One region of the Streptomyces sclerotialus genome, then DNA from elsewhere that is predicted to be linked to it. Evidence: riboswitches for the same ligand, from Rfam matches in the RefSeq annotation. Region 1 holds a riboswitch; the other holds the start of a gene.
What was found. A riboswitch is a leader RNA that binds a small molecule or an ion and turns the genes downstream of it on or off. The one in region 1 is predicted to bind glycine.

Region 1 (6,262 bases):
GCCGCGGGCCACGCAGGCCTGCATGACCTGCCAGATCTCCAGCAGTCCAGCGCGGATCTCTTCCTCGGTGCGCCAGGCTTTCTCGTTCTCCAGCATCAGCGCGGAGATGGACAGGCCGGTGTCGTGGGAGAGCCGCAGCAGTTCGTCGCCGGTGCGGAAGGGGTACTTCAGCACGGTGTCGTCGAGCTTGATGCGGTCGGCGCCGACCGCGTCCTCGTCCACGACGAAGCCGCCGCCGACGGAGTAGTAGGTCTTCTCCAGCAGCGGTGCGCCGTGCTCGTCGTAGGCGAACAGCGTCATGCCGTTGGCGTGGTACGGCAGCGAGCGGCGGCGGTGCAGGATCAGCTCGGTGGACTCGTCGAAGCCGATCTCGTGCGCATCGCCTATCTCGGCGTCCAGCAGCCGCAGCCGCTTGGTGGTGCGGATGCGCTCGACCATGTCGTCGGCCTTCTCGACGTCCACGGTGCGCGGGGAGTGGCCCTCCAGGCCCAGCAGCACCGCCTTGGGGGTGCCGTGGCCGTGGCCGGTGGCGCCGAGCGAGCCGAACAGCTCGGCCCGTACGGCGGCGGTCTGTGCGAGGAGGCCGTCCTTCTTGAGGCGGCCGACGAACATCCGTGCCGCGCGCATCGGGCCGACCGTGTGCGAGGACGACGGGCCGATGCCGATGGAGAAGAGATCGAAGACGGAGATGGCCACGGGGCGGGCTCCTTTGACTGCTCGGTGGCGAGAGGTGGTGCTGGGCGAGAGCAGGCCATGGGGTCCGGGCCCAGGGGTGGGGGACCGGCCGGACGATCCGGGTCGGACGGTGGGGACCCGGATAAAGCGGGACGTTTCTGCGGCCGCACGGCGAGCCTAACGCGCTCACGGGGCAGAGCAGAACCGTTACCAGTGGGTTGTGAGGGACGGCCTACGGGCCGGGCGCCGCGCCGGGGCCGTGGCGCGGCGTGCAGGACCGCGGGCCCGGGACGGCTGCGCCCCGGGCCCGCGGTCCTGCGTACGTCAGTGCGTCACTTGCCCAGCTCCGGGTAGAGCGGGTGCTTGTCGGCCAGCGCGGTGACGCGGGCCTTCAGGGCGGCCGCGTCGTACTCCGGCTTCAGCGCCAGCGCGATGATGTCGGCGACCTCGCGGAAGTCCTCGGCCTGGAAGCCGCGGGTGGCCAGGGCCGGGGTGCCGATCCGCAGACCCGAGGTGACCATCGGGGGCCGCGGGTCGTTCGGGACGGCGTTGCGGTTGACGGTGATGCCGACCTCGTGGAGGCGGTCCTCGGCCTGCTGGCCGTCCAGGTCGCTGTCGCGCAGGTCGACCAGGACCAGGTGCACGTCCGTGCCGCCGGACAGCACGTTGACGCCCGCCTCACGCGCGTCCGGGGAGGTCAGACGCTCGGCCAGGATCCGGGCGCCCTCGACGGTGCGCTGCTGGCGCTCCTTGAAGTCCTCCGAGGCCGCGACCTTGAAGGAGACCGCCTTGGCCGCGATCACGTGCTCCAGGGGGCCGCCCTGGAAGCCCGGGAAGACGGACGAGTTCAGCTTCTTCGCGAAGTCCTTCTTGGCGAGGATGATGCCGCCGCGCGGACCGCCGAGCGTCTTGTGCGTGGTGGAGGTCACGATGTCGGCGTGCTCGACCGGGTTCGGGTGCAGGCCCGCCGCGACCAGGCCGGCGAAGTGCGCCATGTCGACCCACAGGTACGCCTCGACCTCGTCGGCGATCCGCCGGAACGCCGCGAAGTCCAGCTGGCGCGGGTACGCCGACCAGCCCGCGATGATCACCTTGGGGCGGTGCTCCTTGGCGAGCTGCTCGACCTCGGCCATGTCGACCAGGCCGTCGCTGTCGACGTGGTAGGGGACCACGTTGAACTGCTTGCCGGAGAAGTTCAGGCGCATGCCGTGGGTGAGGTGCCCGCCGTGCGCCAGGTCCAGGCCGAGGATCGTGTCGCCGGGCTTGGCCATGGCGAACAGCGCGGCCTGGTTCGCGGAGGCGCCGGAGTGCGGCTGCACGTTGGCGTACTCGGCGCCGAACAGCTCCTTGACCCGGTCGATCGCGATCTGCTCGGTGACGTCGACGTGCTCGCAGCCGCCGTAGTAGCGGCGGCCCGGGTAGCCCTCGGCGTACTTGTTGGTGAGGACCGAGCCCTGGGCCTCCATGACGGCGGCCGGAGCGAAGTTCTCCGACGCGATCATTTCGAGGGTGGACTGCTGACGGTGGAGTTCGGCGTCGACAGCGGCGGCGACGTCGGGGTCGAGCTCATGGAGGGAGCTGTTCAGAAGCGACATGAGTCTTCCTGGGTGGGAGCCTCCGAGGGGGGAACGGCCCCTCGTACGGCGGGTGGGCAGGTCAGCCGGCGGTGAAGGCGGTGTACTCGTCGGCGGAGAGCAGGTTCTCCGGCTCGCCGCTCAGCTTCACCTTGAACAGCCAGCCGCCCTCGAAGGGGGCGGAATTCACCAGCGACGGGTCGGCCACGACGTCCTCGTTGATCTCGGTGACCTCACCGTCGACCGGGGAGTAGAGATCGCTGACGGACTTGGTCGACTCCAGCTCGCCGCAGGACTCGCCCGCGGTGACGGTGTCGCCGACCTCGGGGAGCTGAGCGAAGACGACGTCACCGAGCGCGTTGGCCGCGTGCTCGGTGATGCCGACCGTCGAGACGCCGTCCTCGGCGGCCGACAGCCACTCGTGCTCCTTGCTGTAGCGGAGCTGCTGGGGGTTGCTCATGGTTCGATTCTCCTGGATACGCGGGAATGATCGTGCAGAGGGTCTTGACAGGTGAGACGCGACTGCGTCACTTCTACCGGCCGGGCGGCCGTCGTGCGGCCATTTCTCCTGGCGGCAGCGGGCCGTACGGTCACTTCTCCCGCTTGTAGAAGGGCAGCGCGACCACCTCGTACGCCTCGTGCTTGCCGCGGATGTCCACGGCGACGCCCTTCGTCCCCGGCTCGGCGTGCGCCGCGTCCACGTACGCCATCGCGATCGGCTTGCCGAGGGTGGGGGAGGGGGCGCCGGAGGTGACGGTGCCGATGGCGGTGCCCTCGGCGTCCACGACGGGGTAGCCGGCGCGTGGCACCCGGCGGCCCTCGGCGATCAGTCCGACCAGCTTGCGCGGCGGGTTCTGCTCGGCCCGCTCGGCGGCGGCCGCCAGCGCCTCGCGGCCCACGAAGCGGCCCTCGTTCCCGGCCTTCTCGAACTTCACGACCCGCCCGAGCCCCGCGTCGAAGGGCGTCAGCGAGGTGCTCAGCTCGTTCCCGTACAGCGGCATGCCCGCCTCCAGGCGCAGCGTGTCGCGGCAGGACAGGCCGCAGGGGACCAGCCCCGCGTCCTTGCCGGCCTCGGTCAGCGCCTCCCAGAGGGCGACCGCGTCGGCGGGGCGGACGAACAGCTCGAAGCCGTCCTCGCCGGTGTAGCCGGTCCGGGCGATCAGCGCGGAGACGCCCGCGACGGTGCCGGGCAGCCCCGCGTAGTACTTCAGCCCGTCCAGGTCGGCGTCCGTCAGGCTCTGCACGATGCCCGCCGACTCCGGGCCCTGGACGGCGAGCAGCGCGTACGCGTCCCGGTCGTCCCGTACGGCGGCGTCGAAGCCGGCCTGGCGGGCGGTGAGCGCGTCCAGCACGACCTGGGCGTTGGAGGCGTTGGCCACGACCATGTACTCCTGGTCGGCCAGCCGGTAGACGATCAGGTCGTCCAGGATCCCGCCGTCCTCCTGGCAGATCATCGTGTACCGGGCCCGGCCCGCGGCCAGCTTGCCGATGTTGCCGACCAGGGCGAAGTCCAGCAGGTCGGCGGCCTGCGGTCCGGTGACGGTGAGCTCGCCCATGTGGGAGAGGTCGAAGAGGCCGGCGCGGGTACGGACGGCGACGTGCTCGTCACGCTCGCTGCCGTAGCGCAGCGGCATGTCCCAGCCGGCGAAGTCGGTCATGGTCGCGCCGAGGGCGCGATGGGTGGCATCGAGCGCGGTGAGTCGAGCGCTTCGTCGCGAAGCGACTCCATCTGGGGCGGTGGCGGGCGACGGGCGGGCTTCACTCATGCTGCGGGCTCCCGGAATGGACGACAGGGACGTATCGGACGTCTCCCCATCTGTCATCGGAACCTGAGAGGTTCACCGACAGCCCCCATCGGGGCCTCGGCTTGCACCTTGGGTGGGGCCGCACCGGCGTGCGGCCCGCTTTTCAGATCTGCCTCGTCCGCGCAGTACAGGGGCCTGAGAGATTCAAGGGAGGACTTGCTCCTTCGGCGCCCCGCCGTGGCCTGGCGGGGACTCTCCCGCGCGGATTCAAGCGGCCGGTATGCAGTTGGCGGCCGGCGTCGGTCACGGCGCCCGGCGCGCACATCATTGCACGGGATCGCCGGATACAGGAGTCCCGGCCCGCGCCGCCCGGGGAACCAGGGGCGAACCCGCCACGACCTGCCCTCCGCTTGAAGCTCATTACCTTTTCTTGACACTCTGCGGGTAGGGGGAGGCCATGAACGGGACGGGGAGGGCGATCACGGTGCAGAGGCAAGCCGCATGCGCGACGTCGGCAGGGGTCGCGCGCGGCGCGGTGCCCCGCCGCGCCCGCACACCCAAGGCGGTGGTGCGTCCGGGCCGCGGCGCCCCCGTGACGGACCTGCGCGGCACGGGAGAGGGGGGAGGGGAGCCGGCCGTCCGTGAGCTGGACTTTCCCGCCCGCGGCCTGGTGGTCGTCTCGGGCCTGCCGGGCAGCGGCAAGAGCACGCTGATGCACCGCGTGGTCCCGGCGCTGGACCGGGCCGGAGCGGCCGTCCACCGCATCGACTCCCAGGACGTACGGGAGCGCTGGGAGGCCGGCCGGCTCGGTGCGCTGCCGTACGGCCTGATCCGGCCGCTGGTGCGGGCCTCGCACTACTACGGCCTGTGGCGGGCGCTGCGCTCCGGCGGCAGCGTGGTCGTGCACGACTGCGGCACGCTCGCCTGGGTGCGCCGCTGGATCGCGCGCACCGCCCGCCGGGACGGCCGCGAGCTGCACCTGCTGCTGCTCGACGTGCCGCCGGAGGTGGCGCTGTCCGGGCAGCGGGCCAGGGGCCGCGGCGTGTCCGGCTACGCCTTCGCGCGGCACCGGCGCGCGGTGCGCCGGCTGCTCACCAGGGCCCGGACGGCACGGCTGCCGAAGGGCTTCACGGCGGCGGTGCTGCTGGACCGGCGGGCCGCGGACGCGCTGGAGCGGACGGCGTTCGGCTGAGGCGCCTGTCCCGTGCCGCCGTGCCCTCCGTCCGCGCTCCGGGACGGGGGGCGAAGTTCCCGCCGTCGGCCGCTAGGGTTTTCGATCAGGCAGTGCGGCACGAAGCGGGTGGGTGACCATGGACATTCCGGAGCAGAGCATCCCCGGTCAGGGCATTTCCGAGCAGGGCATTCCCCAGTTGGCCTGGCCGGCCAACGAGCTGGAGGAAGTGCTCACGGCGTCGGTCGGCCATCCCGGAGCCGGTGCCCGGATCGTCGAGGTCCTCGGCCGCAGCCGGATATGGGTGCCGCTGCCCAAGGGCGGCGGCCCCGAGAGCGCGGGCTTCGGCGCGCCCGGCCTGGACCTGCCCACGGTGGAGCTGCCCGACGGCCTGGCGTACGTTCCCGTCTTCAGCTCCGAGCAGGAGTTCCTGCGGGTCGTCGGGGCGCACATGTCGTTCACGGTCGCACCGGCCCGCGAGTTCGCCCGCGGCATGCCGCCGAAGATCGGCATAGCGGTGAACCCGGACGGGACGGTCGGCGTCCCGCTGCCGCCGCCCGCCGTGGCCGAGCTGTGCCGCGGTGACGTACCCCGCGAGGGTCTGCCCTCCGGCGGCCGGGTGCGGCTGTACGAGCCGGACTGGCAGGACGAGCCGGTGGACTTCCTCGCCGCCGCCGGCCTGGAGTTCTCCGGCGTGCCGCACGTCACGACCGCCCGCCGCTGCCTGGCGAACATAGAGGGCGACGCACCCACCCTGTTCGTCGGCGTGCAGGTCAGCGACCCGGCGGCGGCCTTCCAGGACCAGACGCAGCGGGACGTGGCGCTCGCCGCGCTGGGCCGGGCGCTCGGCGCGGTGCCGGTGCCCTGGCCGGTCCAGCTGGTCATGCTCGACATCGCGCAGGACCCGGTCGTCGACTGGATGCTGGAGCGGGTGCGGCCGTTCTACACGCAGGACCACGTGTAGCGCCGGACCGGTCGGCACGCGGGGCCGCCCGGGCCCCGTCCACCGGCGGACCCGGCCCGTAAGCTGGTGGGATGACCGGGCGGGCGCCCCCACGTGCCCGCCGAGAGAAGGGACGGGGACACGTGAGCGCGGG
Region 2 (6,262 bases), 4.4 Mb from region 1:
CGGCCCGGCCACGGCCGAGGCGCTGCGTAAGGCGGGGATCCACACGGTGGCGGAGACCGCCGAGGCGGGCGAGGCGGAGCTGGTGCGGCTCCTGGGGCGGGCGCACGGCGCGGGGCTGTACGCCATGGCGCTCGGGCAGGACGACCGGCCGGTGGTCGCGGAGCGGGACGCCAAGTCGATCTCCGTCGAGGACACCTTCGAGGTGGACCTCACCGACCGCACGCGGGTGCGCGCCGAGGTGATGCGGCTGGCGGACCGGTGCGTGCAGCGGCTGCGGGCGGCGGGGCGCTCGGGCCGTACGGTCGTGCTGAAGGTGCGTAACTACGATTTCTCCACGCTGACCAGGTCCGAGACCCAGCGCGGGCCGACGGACGACCCCGCGGTGGTGCGGGAGGCGGCCGGGCGGCTGCTGGAGCTGATCGACACGACGGGCGGGGTGCGGCTGCTCGGCGTGGGTGTGAGCGGCCTCGCCGACTTCACGCAGGAGGACCTCTTCGCGCAGGCGGCGACGGAGCGGGCGGCCGAGGAGGCCCGGCTGGCCGAGGAGGCGAAGGCGGCAGCCGGTACGCACGGGAACAGCGCGGCGCAAGAGCCTGAGGAGGCCGCTGAGCGCCCCAGGAGGTGGGTGCCGGGCCTGGACGTGGTCCATGCCGAGTACGGCCCCGGATGGGTCCAGGGAAGTGGCCTGGGGCGGGTCACCGTACGGTTCGAGCAGCCCTGGTCCGCGCCGGGGCGGGTGAAGACGTTCCTGGTGGACGATCCGGAGCTGGCGCCGGGGGAGCCGCTGCCCCTGGTGGGCGGCGGCCCGGACGGCGCGGCCGCGGGTGACCTGCCGGCCTCGGCGGACCGAGTAGCGGCCGTGGCGGACCGTGTACCGGCCGCGGCCGGCGGCGGTGCGACCCCGGGCGGTGGGGATCCCTCGTCGGCAGGTGAGGAAGCGACCCCGGGCGGTGGGGAGCCCTCGTCGGCAGGTGAGGGAGCGGTCTCGGCGGGCGGTGAAGCCCCCTCGGAGGGCAACGGCGGCGCAGCGCCCTCGCCGATATCCGGGGATTCGCCTCAGTCTGCTGTTCAGTCCTCCGGCGAGCCCGCTATCCGCCCGAAGTCCCGGTCGGCGGAGCCGGTGGCCGGACCGCCGGTGTCGTCGCCGGCGAGTGCCGTGTCGGTGGCGGAGATATCCAGCCGGTAGTGGTGGTAGAGCTGGAGTTCCTGCTCGGGGGAGAGGTGCCGGCCCACACCGAAGTCCGGCGCGTCCTTGATCAGCTTCCGCTCGTACGGCACGTGCAGCGCGTCCTCGACCAGCCGGCTCGGTTCCAGGGGCACGAACGCGTCCCGGCTGAAGAGGCCCGTGCGGATCGCCGCCCACTCCGGCTCGCCGGTCGCGTCGTCCAGGTACACCTCGTCGATGGTGCCGATCTTGGTGCCGTGCCGGTCGAACGCCTTGCGGCCGATCAGACTGCGGGGATCGATATCGGTCTGCACGGTTCCTCCTACTTACCGGAACTGCCCTGTGCACCCTACGAAACGGCACATTCCCCACCCTGGCCACTCGAGGGATGCCGAGCAGTCACGCTGGTAGGCTGGTCAGCGATCGATGACCCCGTGCGGGAGAGTTCTCCGTCCCCCGGGCCGGAGGCGCCGAAGGAGCAACTCCTCCCCGGAATCTCTCAGGCACCTGTACCGCGCGGACGAGATCACTCTGGAAAGCAGGGCGGGCCACGGACCAGCGCAGTACCGGAGCCCCTCCTCACCGACGGTGAAAACCGGGCGCTGCGTACGTTCCGGTGAAGCTCTCAGGTTGAGATGACAGAGGGGGAGGCCGTCCGGGCACCCGCGCCGTGGTGCCCCTCGTAGGTCCCAGAGACCAGGAGGCCCCCGCAGATGACCACCCACCGCACTTCGCTGACCGAGCTGGAACGCGGCACCCCCTTCGAGCACCGCCACATCGGCCCCGATCAGGCGGCCCAGGCCAAGATGCTCGCCCACATCGGCTTCGGCTCGCTGGACGAACTCACCGCGGCCGCCGTCCCCGACGTGATCAAGAGCGCGGAGGCGCTGGACCTGCCCCGAGGCCGTACCGAAGCGGACGTCCTGGACGAGCTGCGGGGCCTCGCGGACCGCAACCGCGTGCTCTCCTCCATGATCGGCCTGGGCTACTACGGCACCTTCACCCCGCCGGTCATCCTGCGCAACGTCATGGAGAACCCCGCCTGGTACACCGCGTACACCCCGTACCAGCCGGAGATCTCGCAGGGCCGCCTGGAGGCGCTGCTCAACTTCCAGACCATGGTCGCCGACCTCACCGGCCTGCCCACCTCCGGCGCCTCCCTGCTGGACGAGGGCACCGCCGCCGCCGAGGCCATGGCCCTCTCCCGCCGCGTCGGCAAGGTCAAGAAGGGCGTCTTCCTCGTCGACGCCGACTGTCTGCCGCAGACCGTCGCCGTCATAGAGACCCGCGCCGAGCCCACCGGCGTCGAGGTTGTCGTCGCCGACCTGAGCGACGGCATCCCCGCCGAGATCGCCGAGCGCGGCGTCTTCGGCGTGCTGCTGCAGTACCCCGGCGCGTCCGGCGCGGTCCGCGACCCTCGCGCCGTCATCGAACAAGCTCACGAACTTGGCGCGATCGTGACCATCGCCGCCGACCTGCTCGCCCTGACGCTGCTCACCTCGCCCGGCGAGCTGGGCGCCGACATCGCCGTCGGCACCACCCAGCGCTTCGGCGTCCCGATGGGCTTCGGCGGCCCGCACGCCGGCTACATGGCCGTCCGCGAGAAGTTCGCCCGCAGCCTCCCCGGCCGCCTCGTCGGCGTCTCCGTCGACGCCGACGGCAACAAGGCCTACCGCCTGGCCCTCCAGACCCGCGAGCAGCACATCCGCCGCGAGAAGGCCACCAGCAACATCTGCACCGCGCAGGTCCTCCTCGCCGTCATGGCCGGCATGTACGCCGTCTACCACGGCCCCGAGGGCCTGGCCGCCATCGCCCGCCGTACCCACCGCTACGCCACCGTCCTCGCCGAGGGCCTGCGCGCCGGCGGCGTCGAGGTCGTGCACGGTACGTACTTCGACACGCTCACCGCACGGGTTCCCGGCCGCGCCGCCGAGGTCGTCGCCGCCGCCCGCGAGGCCGGCGTCAACCTCCGCCACGTCGACGCCGACCTGGTCGGCATCGCCTGCGACGAGACCACCGGCCGCGCCCAGCTCACCGCCGTACTCGGCGCCTTCGGCGTCCAGGGCGACATCGAGCAGCTGGACGCGGCCGCCGCCGACGCGCTGCCCGAGTCCCTGCTGCGCACCGACGACTACCTCGCCCACCCGGTCTTTCACCAGCACCGCTCCGAGACCGCGATGCTGCGCTACCTGCGCACCCTCGCCGACCGCGACTACGCGCTGGACCGCGGCATGATCCCGCTCGGCTCCTGCACGATGAAGCTGAACGCCACCACCGAGATGGAGCCGGTGACCTGGCCGCAGTTCGGCCAGCTGCACCCCTTCGCGCCGGTGGACCAGGCCCAGGGCTACCTCACCCTCATCCAGGAGCTGGAGGAGCGCCTCGCCGTCGTCACCGGCTACGACAAGGTCTCCCTGCAGCCCAACGCCGGTTCGCAGGGCGAGCTCGCGGGCCTGCTGGCGGTCCGTGCGTATCACCGCGCCAACGGCGACGAGCAGCGCACCGTCTGCCTCATCCCGTCCTCCGCGCACGGCACCAACGCCGCCAGCGCCGTGATGGCCGGCATGAAGGTCGTCGTCGTCAAGACCGGCGAGGACGGCGAGGTCGACGCCGACGACCTGCACGCCAAGATCGAGCAGTACCGCGACGAGCTGGCCGTCCTGATGGTGACCTACCCGTCCACGCACGGTGTGTTCGAGGAGCACATCACCCAGATCTGCGCGGCCGTGCACGACGCGGGCGGCCAGGTCTACGTCGACGGCGCCAACCTCAACGCGCTGGTCGGCGTCGCCGAGCCGGGCAAGTTCGGCGGCGACGTCTCGCACCTGAACCTGCACAAGACCTTCTGCATCCCGCACGGCGGCGGCGGTCCCGGCGTCGGCCCGGTCGGCGTGCGCGCGCACCTCGCGCCGTACCTCCCCAACCACCCGCTGCAGCCCACCGCGGGCCCCGAGACCGGCGTCGGCCCGATCTCCGCGGCCCCCTGGGGCTCGGCCGGCATCCTGCCGATCTCCTGGGCGTACGTCCGCCTCATGGGCGGCGAGGGCCTCAAGCGCGCCACCCAGGTCGCGGTGCTCTCCGCCAACTACATCGCCAAGCGCCTGGAGCCGCACTACCCGGTGCTCTACACCGGTCCCGGCGGCCTCGTCGCGCACGAGTGCATCATCGACGTACGGCCGCTGACCAAGGCCACCGGCGTCAGCATCGACGACGTCGCCAAGCGCCTGATCGACTACGGCTTCCACGCGCCGACGATGTCCTTCCCCGTGGCCGGCACGCTCATGATCGAGCCGACCGAGAGCGAGGACCTCGCCGAACTGGACCGTTTCTGCGAAGCGATGATCGCCATCCGCGCGGAGATCGAGAAGGTCGGCACGGGGGAGTGGGACAAGGACGACAACCCGCTGCGCAACGCCCCGCACACCGCGGCCTCCCTCACCGGCGAGTGGACCCACCCCTACACCCGTGAGGAAGCCGTCCACCCGGCCGGCGTGGACGCCACCGCCAAGTACTGGCCGCCGGTCCGCCGTATCGACGGTGCCTTCGGCGACCGCAACCTCGTGTGCTCCTGCCCGCCCCTGGAGGACTACGACGGCTGACGGCCGTCCGGCGCCCGTGGCCGTACGGCGCGGGCGCCCGCACACAAAAGGGCCCTCGGCGGTATCCGCCGGGGGCCCTGCGCGTTCCCGCTCACCGCATCAGGCTGCGGTGACGACCTGCCCGGTGCCCATCGACCGGTGCGGGTCGATGACCTGCCCGTCCGGCAGGAGCTCACCGGTGTCCTCGAAGAGGAGGACGCCGTTGCACAACAGGCTCCAGCCCTGCTCCGGGTGGTGCGCCACGAGATGGGCGGCCTCCCGGTCGGCGGACTCTGCTGACGGACACGGTGGCTGGTGCTGGCACATGGATGCTGTCTTTCGCTGCGGTGTGGTGGTGGACGTCTTCCTGCGGCGCGAAGTGGTGTTCATAGCCGCTTCCCCCGTTCGGTAGTTCGCTCCCAGTGTTGCCCTACGGACGTGATTCCGCAGGGATTTCGCAGCAGCCGTACTTACTCGGTAAGGACGCATCACCCATGAGGGCGGTTGCCGCTTCCTGGACGGCACCTATGGGTGGTCCCGCGTGGTCATTCCGGGCTAGTCCCTTGGCGGAACGGCGCGTTCGGGACGGCATCGGGCAGCCGTGCGCCCGCGTACGGGCACCCGCACGGAAGCCCGGCGTAGCGCCCCGGGCGCCCGCGGACAGCAGTGCGCCCCGCGGCGAGGAGACCGCGGGGCGCACCCCGGCAATGCGATACCTGCCCGGCGGACGGCGCTTCGAGGGGCGCCGCGTACCGGGAGCCTAGGCCGGCGAGCCGAGGAGGGGCGCCGGCGTGATGCGGAGCGTGAGACGGGACAGGAGATCGGCGACACGGTGCGGCCGGTGGGCGGCGATGCCGGGCGGTGCCGGAGCCAGTGGGACCAGCAGGTCCCCGGGCTGCGGGCAGCCTTCGGCACCGTCCGCCGTGGCGTCCTCGTGCAGCCACAGCGTGAGCATGTAGAGCTCCGGTACGGACAGCAGCCGTGGCTGATACTCGGCAGGCACGGATTCGGCCTGGTGCAGGGCCCGTTCGATCGCGGACACGTACGGTCCCTCACCGAAGTGCGAGAACGCCCAGCCGTCCGGCGTGAGCATGGCATCCGCCGTGGCCAGCGCGCGCTCGCCACCACGAATCAGGAATCGCCAGCCGGTCAGCCGGGTACGCGGGGTGCCGCGACGGGAGACGTCGTCGAGTACATGGACGGGCAGGGGACGTTCGGGACGCAGGGGTCCCTGGTGGACACGGAGGGCGGGAGTCGGGGCCTCACGTACGGCGGTAGGAGAACCGAGGGCGGTGAGGACGCTGCGCAGGGCGGGAGCAGGAGCAGGGGGTACATGCAGCGGCATGGTGGGTCGCCTCTCACTTGGGAGACACGGTGGTGCTGGGCAAGTGCGGACGGCGCTGTCAGCAGGCGGGAGCAGAGCGTGGCCGACCAGGCCATGGCCCGGCGGGGGTGTCAGCCGCTGTGCCTCAGCCTCGGAAATGCCCCGCTAGCTGGGCGCCAACTCTCTGCCTCGTTC

Region 2: it holds a riboswitch for glycine, as region 1 does, so the genes downstream of both, gcvP (aminomethyl-transferring glycine dehydrogenase) here and gcvT (glycine cleavage system aminomethyltransferase GcvT) in region 1, are expected to answer to the same signal.

The regions. Positions count from the first base shown of each region.
Region 1 is NZ_JBFOHP010000002.1:5,727,314-5,733,575, forward strand. Features, by position in the region: gene AAC944_RS25450 (L-serine ammonia-lyase) at 1-696, opposite strand, end outside; gene glyA (serine hydroxymethyltransferase) at 1,008-2,270, opposite strand; gene gcvH (glycine cleavage system protein GcvH) at 2,332-2,709, opposite strand; gene gcvT (glycine cleavage system aminomethyltransferase GcvT) at 2,840-4,015, opposite strand; glycine riboswitch at 4,168-4,264, opposite strand; gene AAC944_RS25470 (AAA family ATPase) at 4,452-5,186, shown strand; gene AAC944_RS25475 (enhanced serine sensitivity protein SseB) at 5,305-6,129, shown strand; gene AAC944_RS25480 (enhanced serine sensitivity protein SseB C-terminal domain-containing protein) at 6,252-6,262, shown strand, end outside.
Region 2 is NZ_JBFOHP010000002.1:1,300,035-1,306,296, reverse strand. Features, by position in the region: gene AAC944_RS05855 (DNA polymerase IV) at 1-1,186, shown strand, start outside; gene AAC944_RS05850 (PRC-barrel domain-containing protein) at 1,069-1,479, opposite strand; glycine riboswitch at 1,593-1,690, shown strand; gene gcvP (aminomethyl-transferring glycine dehydrogenase) at 1,879-4,764, shown strand; gene AAC944_RS05840 (DUF5999 family protein) at 4,864-5,070, opposite strand; gene AAC944_RS05835 (hypothetical protein) at 5,504-6,088, opposite strand.